Regions from separate parts of the Alteromonas nitratireducens genome, predicted to be linked through region 2. Evidence: predicted binding sites of a transcription regulator. Region 2 holds the regulator's gene; each other region holds the start of a gene.
The links. The regulator sigma-54, encoded in region 2, starts transcription at its own class of promoters, with help from an activator protein. The targets are predictions, from matches to a motif close to GTTGGCACGNNNNTNGNNT.
Positions count from the first base shown of each region.

Region 1: glnA (glutamate--ammonia ligase) is a predicted target of sigma-54. The motif match lies at 1,322-1,340, and genes of this name have one in related genera.
Region 3: AB1N33_RS01245 (hemerythrin domain-containing protein) is a predicted target of sigma-54. The motif match lies at 1,597-1,615, and genes of this name have one in related genera.

Region 1 is NZ_JBFNPK010000002.1:94,445-97,726, reverse strand. It holds gene typA (translational GTPase TypA) at 1-994, opposite strand, end outside; gene glnA (glutamate--ammonia ligase) at 1,407-2,816, shown strand; gene AB1N33_RS03025 (DUF4124 domain-containing protein) at 2,938-3,282, shown strand, end outside.
Region 2 is NZ_JBFNPK010000015.1:38,278-41,559, forward strand. It holds gene ptsN (PTS IIA-like nitrogen regulatory protein PtsN) at 1-272, opposite strand, end outside; gene hpf (ribosome hibernation promoting factor) at 285-572, opposite strand; gene AB1N33_RS12890 (RNA polymerase factor sigma-54) at 601-2,076, opposite strand; gene lptB (LPS export ABC transporter ATP-binding protein) at 2,148-2,873, opposite strand; gene lptA (lipopolysaccharide transport periplasmic protein LptA) at 2,876-3,282, opposite strand, start outside.
Region 3 is NZ_JBFNPK010000001.1:272,962-276,243, forward strand. It holds gene AB1N33_RS01230 (DUF3034 family protein) at 1-327, shown strand, start outside; gene AB1N33_RS01235 (group I truncated hemoglobin) at 321-737, shown strand; gene AB1N33_RS01240 (YqaE/Pmp3 family membrane protein) at 767-925, shown strand; gene AB1N33_RS01245 (hemerythrin domain-containing protein) at 1,117-1,563, opposite strand; gene gdhA (NADP-specific glutamate dehydrogenase) at 1,732-3,072, opposite strand; gene AB1N33_RS01255 (diacylglycerol kinase family protein) at 3,128-3,282, opposite strand, start outside.

The sequences.
Region 1 (3,282 bases), on a different contig from region 2:
AAGTAACATACTTGCCTTCTTTACCAGCAAACGGCGAGGTGTTGACCTGGAAGGTCATGGTAACTGTTGGCTCGTCAACCGTAAGTGGCGGCAGCGCCTCAACAGCATTCACGTCACAGATGGTGTCAGAGATTTTCAGCTCACCCAGCCCTGAGATAGCAATGATGTCGCCAGCACTTGCCATGTCAACTTCATGGCGCTGAAGACCGAGATACCCGTATACCAGACCGACTTTACCGGTACGTTTTTCACCCGATGCAGTGACGACCGTAACCTGCTGGTTCGGCTTAACTGTACCGCGCTTCACACGACCAACACCGATAACACCAACATACGAGTTGTAGTCCAGCTGCGAAATCTGCATCTGGAACGGGCCATTGATATCCGCATTCGGTGGAGACACCTGCTCAACAATCGTTTCGAACAGCGGCGTCATGTCAGTACCGGTTGTGTCAGAGTCGAGAGACGCCCAGCCGTTCAGGGCTGACGCGTAAACCACCTGAAAATCAAGCTGGTCATCAGTCGCACCCAGGTTGTCAAACAGATCGAACACCTGATCCATTACCCAGTCAGGACGTGCGCCCGGCTTATCAATCTTGTTAATCACGACGATAGGCTTCAGGCCCTGCGCGAACGCTTTTTGCGTCACGAAGCGGGTCTGTGGCATCGGACCTTCCTGCGCATCCACCAGCAGCAGTACCGAGTCTGCCATTGACATAACTCGCTCTACTTCACCACCGAAGTCGGCGTGTCCCGGTGTGTCTACAATGTTAATTCGGTAGTCGTTCCAGTTAATGGCGGTGTTTTTTGCCAGGATGGTAATACCGCGCTCTTTCTCGATATCATTCGAGTCCATCACCCGCTCTTCCGCCTCGCCACGGCTTTCCAGGGTGCCGGATTGTTGCAGCAGTTTGTCGACCAGCGTGGTTTTACCATGGTCAACGTGCGCAATAATGGCGATATTGCGCAGCTTACTAATATCAGTGGTATTCATTAATGGAACCTGTATCTGTTGGCGCCTGAGCCTTATGGTGTAAGGCAGCAGGAAGTGTTGATTCTTGCGAAGAGAAAAAATTTGCGCGGATTGTACAGAAAAACTACGGTCTTTGCGCCACTTTTTTTTATGCCACTGTGAAAAAGAACAAATCATCTAAATGTGGTGTAGCGAGGCTGGCGGGATCCATGAAGTTACACTAGGCTAGGAAAGGATAAATGACGCAACTTGCACCACAAAAATGCAAGAATGCACCATTACAGGGCAAATCAGAATCACGTCATGCATTCAAACCACCGCTATCCCGCATGGCGTGGCACTGGGTTTTATGGCACGAATATCGCTTCTGATTCTGGAATTGCTGAAGTGATTGCCTTCACTTCACCTGTTTACATCAAACCTGGAGGACACGATGTCAGTAGAAAAGGCATTAGAGCTGATTAAAGAAAGCGAAGCTAAGTTTGTTGATATGCGCTTTACCGATACCAAAGGTAAAGAACAGCATGTTTCTATTCCTGTTTCGCAAATCGATGAGGAATTCTTCGAAGAAGGTAAAATGTTCGACGGTTCTTCGATTTCCGGCTGGAAAGGCATTAACGAATCAGACATGGTACTGATGCCTGATCCGACGACAGTTGTACTGGATCCGTTTGCCGAGGAAGTCCAGGTTAATGTTCGCTGCGATATCCTCGAGCCTTCTACGATGGAAGGTTATGAGCGTGACCCGCGTTCAGTTGCCCGCCGCGCTGAGGAATACCTGAAATCTACCGGCATCGGTGACACCGTGTATTTTGGTCCGGAACCAGAATTCTTCCTGTTTGACGACGTCAAATTCCACACTGATATGGCCGGCTCTTTCTACAAGATTGATTCGTCTGAAGCGAAGTGGAACTCAGGTGCCGATTTCGAAGGCGGTAACCTCGGTCACCGTCCGGGTGTCAAAGGCGGTTATTTCCCGGTACCTCCGGTAGATTCTGCACATGATATCCGCGCTGCAATGTGTCTGGTAATGGAAGAAATGGGCCTGACAATTGAAGCGCACCACCACGAAGTGGCGACGGCTGGCCAGAACGAAATTGCGACCCAGTTCAACACACTGGTTAAGAAAGCAGACGAACTGCAAATCTATAAGTATGTTGTTCATAACGTTGCGGATGCCTACGGTCTGTCTGCGACCTTCATGCCAAAGCCTCTGGTAGGTGACAACGGCTCTGGTATGCACTGCCACCAGTCAATCTCTAAAGATGGCGTCAACATCTTTGCCGGTGACAAGTACGCAGGTCTGTCAGACGAAGCGCTGTATTACATTGGCGGTATCATCAAGCACGCGCGTGCCATCAACGCGTTTGCAAACGCGTCTACCAACTCGTACAAGCGTCTGGTACCAGGCTTTGAAGCACCGGTTATGCTGGCCTATTCAGCGCGTAACCGCTCTGCGTCAATCCGTATTCCTTACGTTACCAGCGATAAAGCACGTCGTATCGAAGTTCGCTTCCCTGATCCAACCGCTAACCCATACCTGGCGTTCAGCGCCATGCTGATGGCGGGTCTTGATGGCATTAAGAACAAGATCCACCCTGGCGATGCAATGGATAAGGATCTGTACGACCTGCCAGCCGAAGAAGCGGCGGAAATTCCAACCGTTGCCAGCTCGCTGGAAATGGCACTGGATGCGCTGGACAGCGACCGTGACTTCCTGAAAGCCGGTGGTGTTATGACTGACGACATGATTGATGCGTACATCGATCTTAAGCGTGAAGAAGTCACTAAACTGAACATGACTACCCACCCGGTCGAGTTCGACATGTACTACAGCGTATAATTACGCACGGTATAAACCTGCATACAAAAGCCCGCATTTGCGGGCTTTTTTTATGTGTGCGTGTCAACTAGTATGTGGAGTATGGTCGCAATGGAGGCGATAGTTTGTGTGGAGAGATAACGTGGCAACAAAGATAGCGCAATACCTCTTGCTTAGTGCGGTATGTATGCCGATGGCCTTTGCCGGCCCGGTGTATAAAGTAGTGAAAGAGGACGGCAGCGTGATCTACACCGACCAGCCGGTACAGGGAAGTGAAGAAGTCCGGTTTAACGAGGCAACCCGCAACGTGGCTGCTCCTCTTGCCACGCCAACCGCGGCACCTGCACAGAAAAAGGCAGCCCGTCAGATTGACTATCATGTCTCCGTCACATCTCCCGAAGAAGAAGCCACGCTACGTGATAACCGTGGCAATATCACCATTACAGCAGCGAAAACCCCGCCCAGTGCCCCCGCCCGCTTTCAGCTT
Region 2 (3,282 bases):
GCGTCAAAGTCGATGGCCGGAGAACTGGTCACCACAATGGCGATAACTTTTTCCAGGCCGGGGAGTCTGCCATGGGGCAGGGCGATGCCATTGCCAATCCCGGTGCTGCCCATACGCTCACGCGAGAGCAGACTGGTCAGTACGGCGGCCTGATCAATCTCGGGATTATTTTTGGCAGCAATGTTGCTGATAATCTCAAGAATTCGTTTTTTACTGTTGCACTGGACCGCACATTCGGTGCGGTCCAGGCTGACTAAGGCTTGAATATCCATAAACGCAATGAATTAATGCTTCTTCATCTTTTCCTTGTGTTTAATAACCTGCCTGTCGAGCTTATCAACCATACTGTCGATAGCTGCATACATATCGGTATCTTCTGAAGACGCAAACACTTCAGCACCGCTGAGGTGAACCGTCGCTTCGGCTTTTTGAGACAGCTTTTCTACATTAAGAATGACGTGAACGTTGGAAATATGATCGAAGTGGCGCTCCAGCTTGCTGAACTTAGTATCGACATAATTACGCAAAGAGTCGGTGATTTCGACATGATGACCGGTAAGGTTGATTTGCATATTTCGTCTTCCTTATCTTTGTGAGCCCCTAAATAAGGCTCTTACGTTGGTTAGACGGGGGGATCGCAAGCGATTCCCGGTATTTTGCTATTGTCCGCCGGGCAACCATAATTCCCTGCTCGGCCAACAATTGAGCAATCTTGCTGTCACTAAGTGGTTTACTGGGCTTTTCAGCCGCAACCAGTTTTTTGATCAATGCGCGAATCGCGGTTGAGGAACACTCGCCACCTGACTCTGTTGCCACGTGACTGGAGAAAAAGTATTTCAGCTCAAAAATACCCCGCGGTGTATGCATGTATTTTTGCGTGGTCACCCGCGAGATGGTCGATTCGTGCATATCTACCATTTCTGCGACATCATTCAGCACCATTGGTTTCATCATTTCCGGACCATGTTCAAAAAAGCCCATTTGTTGCTGCACAATACAGTTAGCCACTTTCAACAGCGTTTCGTTGCGTGACTCCAGGCTCTTAATGAACCATTTAGCTTCCTGCATGTGCGAGCGAATAAACTGGGAATCGCTGCTGTTACGCGCATTCCGGCTCATGGCCGCATATTGCTGGTTAATACTCAGTTTAGGCAGACTGTCGGGGTTAAGCTCAACAATCCAGCGACCATTTTTCTTCACCACCGACACATCCGGAATCACGTACTCCGGATCTTTGGTAACCAGGGCACTGCCAGGCCGTGGGTTAAGCGTCTGTAATAACCGCATGGCTTCACGTAACTGATCTTCCTTCAGACGGGATTTGCGCATCAGCGTGCGGTAGTCCTTGCTGCCAAGCAGATCACTGTATTCTTCAATCAGCATGCGGGCTTCAGCCAGCCAGGGAGTATCCTCTGAAAACTGTCTTAGCTGAACCAGCAGGCATTCCTGCGGGGTACGCGAACCGGAGCCAATCGGGTCGAATAACTGAATGCGTTTAAGCACACACTCGACCTCGTCCATCTCTACCGGCTCTTCGGTTTCATCTGAGTTAACACTGGCCAGAATGTCATCAAGTGGCACCGTCAGGTAACCGGATTCGTCAATCGAATCTATGATTGCCGTGGCAATGGCACGGTCGGTGTCGGAAAACGGCGTCAGACGCATCTGCCAGAGCAGATGATCCTGAATGTTTTCTGTGGTTTCACCCTGAAAAACCTGGTCATCGTCACTTGAGGGGCCAGGGGCAGGGGCAGATGACGCGGAATAATATTCGTCCCACGTACTGTCAATGGGAAGCTCATCAGGCAGGTCGTTTTTCTCTAACGCATCTCCGGCTTCTATGCTGTCACTGCTGGCCGAGACAGTCTCCTGATGATCGTCATTGTCGATATTGTTTTTTTCGGGCAGGTCATTGTCCTGACCTTCGTCAACCTCAAGTAGCGGGTTCGCATCCAGCGCTTCCTGAATTTCCTGCTGAAGGTCGAGCGTAGACAACTGCAGCAAACGGATTGCTTGCTGCAATTGCGGTGTCATTGTGAGCTGTTGACTGAATTTTAATTGTAAAGATGGTTTCATCTACGTCTTATAAGTAATGCTCGTGATTGTGTCTCTGTTATGCCGTGGCACGATGACATCTGACAACTTAACTATAGCCTGAATTGTTCGCCAAGGTATACATCCCTGACCTGTTGATTACTCAGTACCTCTTCGGCGGTGCCCTGTGCGATTAGCTCTCCGTGACTCACAATGTAGGCTTTCTCACAGACATCCAGCGTTTCCCTGACGTTGTGATCGGTGATTAGGATACCGATACCCCTGTCCCGCAGGTGCTGGATGATCTTCTTTATATCATTAACGGAGATGGGATCAACACCCGCAAATGGCTCGTCCAGCAAAATAAATTTCGGGTTGGCGGCCAGCGCTCTGGCTATTTCTACCCGGCGACGTTCACCGCCTGACAGGCTCATCCCCGTGCTGTTACGAATATGATTGATATTGAACTCATCCAGCAGCGCATCCGCCTCAGCTTCCTGTCCGTTTTTATCCAAATCCTTGCGGGTCTGGAGGATTGCCATAATGTTTTCGAGCACCGTCAGCTTTCTGAAAATAGACGCTTCCTGCGGTAAATAGCCTATACCGAGTCGGGCACGCTCGTGCATGGGAAGGTGGGTGAGTACTTCGTCGTCAATGTGGATTTGGCCTTTATCAAGCGGAACCAAACCTACAATCATGTAAAATGTTGTGGTTTTTCCTGCACCGTTCGGACCCAGTAAGCCCACAATCTGGCCAGTCGACACCGACAGGCTCACATCTCTGACGACCTGGCGGGCTTTATACGATTTCGCCAGACTTTGTGCGGTCAGGGTTGCCATAATTATTGCTGGTCCTTCTGCTGGTTCTGGTCGTCGTCTTTTTTATCTTCCCCGTCTTTCTTGTCATCGCGGGTCAGCTTTTTTATCGCCTGGGGACGGAATACGGTGGTCACGCGGCCATCGCTGTTGCCCGTGGCCAGCAACTGCTCTTTGGCCATGTCATAGGTAATTTTGTCGCCCTGAACCATGCTGGTATCCTGCTGTAACTCGGCATTGCCCTCCAGCGAAATCGTGCGTTTTATCACCTCGTAACGGATCTCTCTCGCTGTCGCTCTGACCTGCGTGCCGTCCTCCATTTTTTGTGAATAGCTGGCCGGATTGCCGCGTGCGACAAAGACTTCTCTGCCATCTCCTTCGGTCGCAATCACCTCAACCTCATCGGCATCGATAACCAGTGTGCCCTGCGTTA
Region 3 (3,282 bases), on a different contig from region 2:
AACCTGGTCTGGAACCTCACCGCGCGCATGACCAATGCCAACCAGATGGGATTGTTAGGGGCAGGACGGGCTGGTGATGACGGGTATGATCTGATGCTTGAAGGTTCGGTAGGTGTGCTTTTCAACCGCCATTTTGCGGTGGGCGCAGAATACCGGCAAAAACCGGATAATCTGGGATTGGGTGAGGATGACTGGTGGGATGTATTTGTCACCTATATTCCTTCCAAGTCGTTCAACGTCACCGTCGCATGGGCAGAACTGGGGAGTATCGCTGGTGCCGCCGGACAAAACGGGCTGTATGTGTCGGTAGGAGGTCAGCTATGGTAATTCGGCATGCGACAGCAGGGTTGCTGTTGTTACTGGGCGGATGTGCATCCACGTCGACGACGCTCTATAACGAGTTAGGCGGTGCGCCCACAATTGATGCGATCGTTGATAATTTTATCTATGAAATTGAATATAACCCGACTATTCTCAAGTACTTTGAGGGCAGCGATATTGCACGGTTTAAAGAGAAGCTGACCGAGCAGTTATGTATGGTCAGTGACGGTCCGTGCAGCTACACCGGCGATACGATGGAGCAGGTGCATGGTGGTATGCAAATTACCGAAGCTCACTTTAACCTGACCGTTGATTTACTGATTAATGCAATGAACAAGGCGGATGTACCACACCGCCTGCAAAATCAGCTGCTTGCAGAGCTGGCGCCCATGCGTGGGCAAATGCTGTATAAATAACCCTGACACAATAATAATAGGAACAGCCCATGGACATTATTCGCATTCTCATCGCTATTCTGCTGCCACCGCTTGGCGTATTTCTTCAGGTCGGCATTGGCGCACAATTCTGGATTAATATCCTGCTGACGTTGCTCGGTTATATTCCGGGGATCGTGCACGCGGTATACATTATTGCCAAACGCTAGGGGCGGCTGGTCACGGTTTTTTCGGCTTAACACCGACAAAAATACGTACCAACCGATCAGCGCGGCGACGATCGACGCGATAGTTTGACCAACAAACGTCATCAGGCGGGACGCGCCCGCCACCCAGATGGTGGCGGTCAGCGCCGCCAGTACAATAATCAGTGACCAGACTGTCATAGGCTGCTCCTGTTTCAGGCGGCCTCACTGGCGTTTTTCATTTCCTGCAGGTATGCATCGGCCAGTGCGCCTTTTTCGTCATTGTTAAGCAGTTTGCCTGCGGTCTGGAAAAACGACTGCTCCTCATCTTTAAGATGATGTTCTACTTTTTCCTTCAGGCTCTTTAAGTGATGCAGCCAGGCCGACGACGACATGTCGGTTTCATCCAGCTTTTCAACCAGTTCATCTATTTCGTGGTGTTCCGCAATACCGTGCCGTGACAGTTCAACTGCACTGTCATGTTCGAGCAGTGGAGAATAAAAATGGCGCTCCTCTGCCATGGCGTGATTGGCGAGCGCCTCTTTAAGTTCGGCAAAATAATCGCGACGGGCAGCGCTGTCGCCACTGGTTTCGCTCAGAATTTTTAATAACAGACGCTGTTTTTCATGATCATGTCTGAGTGCCTCGAAAATGGTTTTCATCGTTTGCTCCCTGTTGTGAGTCCATACCATAAGAAGCGAAATGCGTTCCAATATTCAGAGTGGTTTAAGTGTTTGAAAAATATATTGAAATTTAGAATCTGCCATCACGGTAAAGAAAAATCTTCACAGCGATGGCAGTAATTACACTGTCAGGGAGGGGGAGCTGGCTTAGATTCCCTGTGCCACCATTGCGTCAGCAAGCCGGCGAAAGGCAGCAATATTGGCACCCTTGGCATAGTTGATAAACCCGTCATCCTGGCCCTCATCCACGCATAACTGATGGATCTCTTCCATGATCGCCTTCAGGCGGCTGTCGAGGTGTTCAAAGGTGGATGGCTGAAAGCCGGCATTTTGTGACATTTCCAGGCCAGACAGTGCGACCCCGCCAGCGTTAGCGGCCTTACTCGGCACATGCGGCAGTTTTGCATCAAGAAAGCAATGTCGTGCGGCGTTGGTGCAGGGCATGTTGGCGCCTTCCAGCACATAACTGCAGCCGTTTTTAATCAGCAGTCTGGCGTCCTCTTCGTCCAGCTCATTCTGGGTGGCGCAGGGCAGGGCGATATCACCTTCAACGAACCACGGGGTTTTGTTTTTGTGCCACTTTCCGCCAAATTCATCGGCCATAGCAGCCAGTATATTGTCGTGCTGGTCTTTATTGGTCAGCGCAAAGCGCACCATGTCCTCGGTGATACCGTCTTCATACACCCAGGCGCCCCGGCTATTCGACAGGGTAAGGACTTTTGCGTCATAGTGAATGGCTTTAAGGGCGGCGTGCAGAGCAACATTACCGGCGCCGGAAATCAGTACACGCTGGTCCTTCATGGGGGTTTCATGGGTTTCCAGTACCGCGCGTAAGAAATAAATCAGCCCGTAACCGGTGGCCTCCGTTCTCACATAGCTGCCACCAAAGCTGACGCCCTTGCCGGTGATAACTCCTTCAAAGCGATTTTTGATGCGCCGGTAGTGGCCATACAAATACCCAATTTCACGGGCACCCACATTAATGTCACCGGCAGGAACATCGGTCCGCGAGCCAATATGGCGCTGCAGTTCAGTCATAAACGCCTGACAAAAACGCATAATGTCCGTGTCGCTGCGTCCTTTCGGGTCAAAGTCAGAACCCCCTTTCGCGCCTCCCATCGGCAAGCTGGTCAGCGCATTCTTGAAGGTTTGCTCAAATGCCAAGAACTTAAGAATCGATTCATTAACAGTGGGGTGGAAGCGCAGGCCCCCTTTATACGGGCCAATTAAACCGCTGTGCTGCACCCGCCAGCCCTGATTGATTTCAGCGTGCCCCTCACTGTTCTGCCAACTGATATTAAACGTGATGATGCGCTCAGGAACACACAGTCTGCGAAGTACGTCGACGCCCTTGTACTGTTCGTTCGCGTTGTACACCGGCACAATGTCAGCAGCCACTTCGCGAACAGCCTGAAGGTATTCTTCCTGACCCGGGTGACGTTCCTCAAGCCAACTGATTAGTGCATCATGATTTGATTGACTGCTCATAGTTTCCCTTATTGGCTAAACACAGGGGTTCATACCAGATTGTAGACGGTCACGATCAGTCTGTGTTCAGTGCCGGACTGTTTTTGCGGGTCAGCAGAGTGAGACTTCGTGGCCGGGTTTCTATCAGAATATCCTTACTTTCCCGTACCTCTCCGTCCAGTGCGTAGGTTCGGGAATGAGTAAAGCTTAGCCGGACTTTGCTGGCCTGCT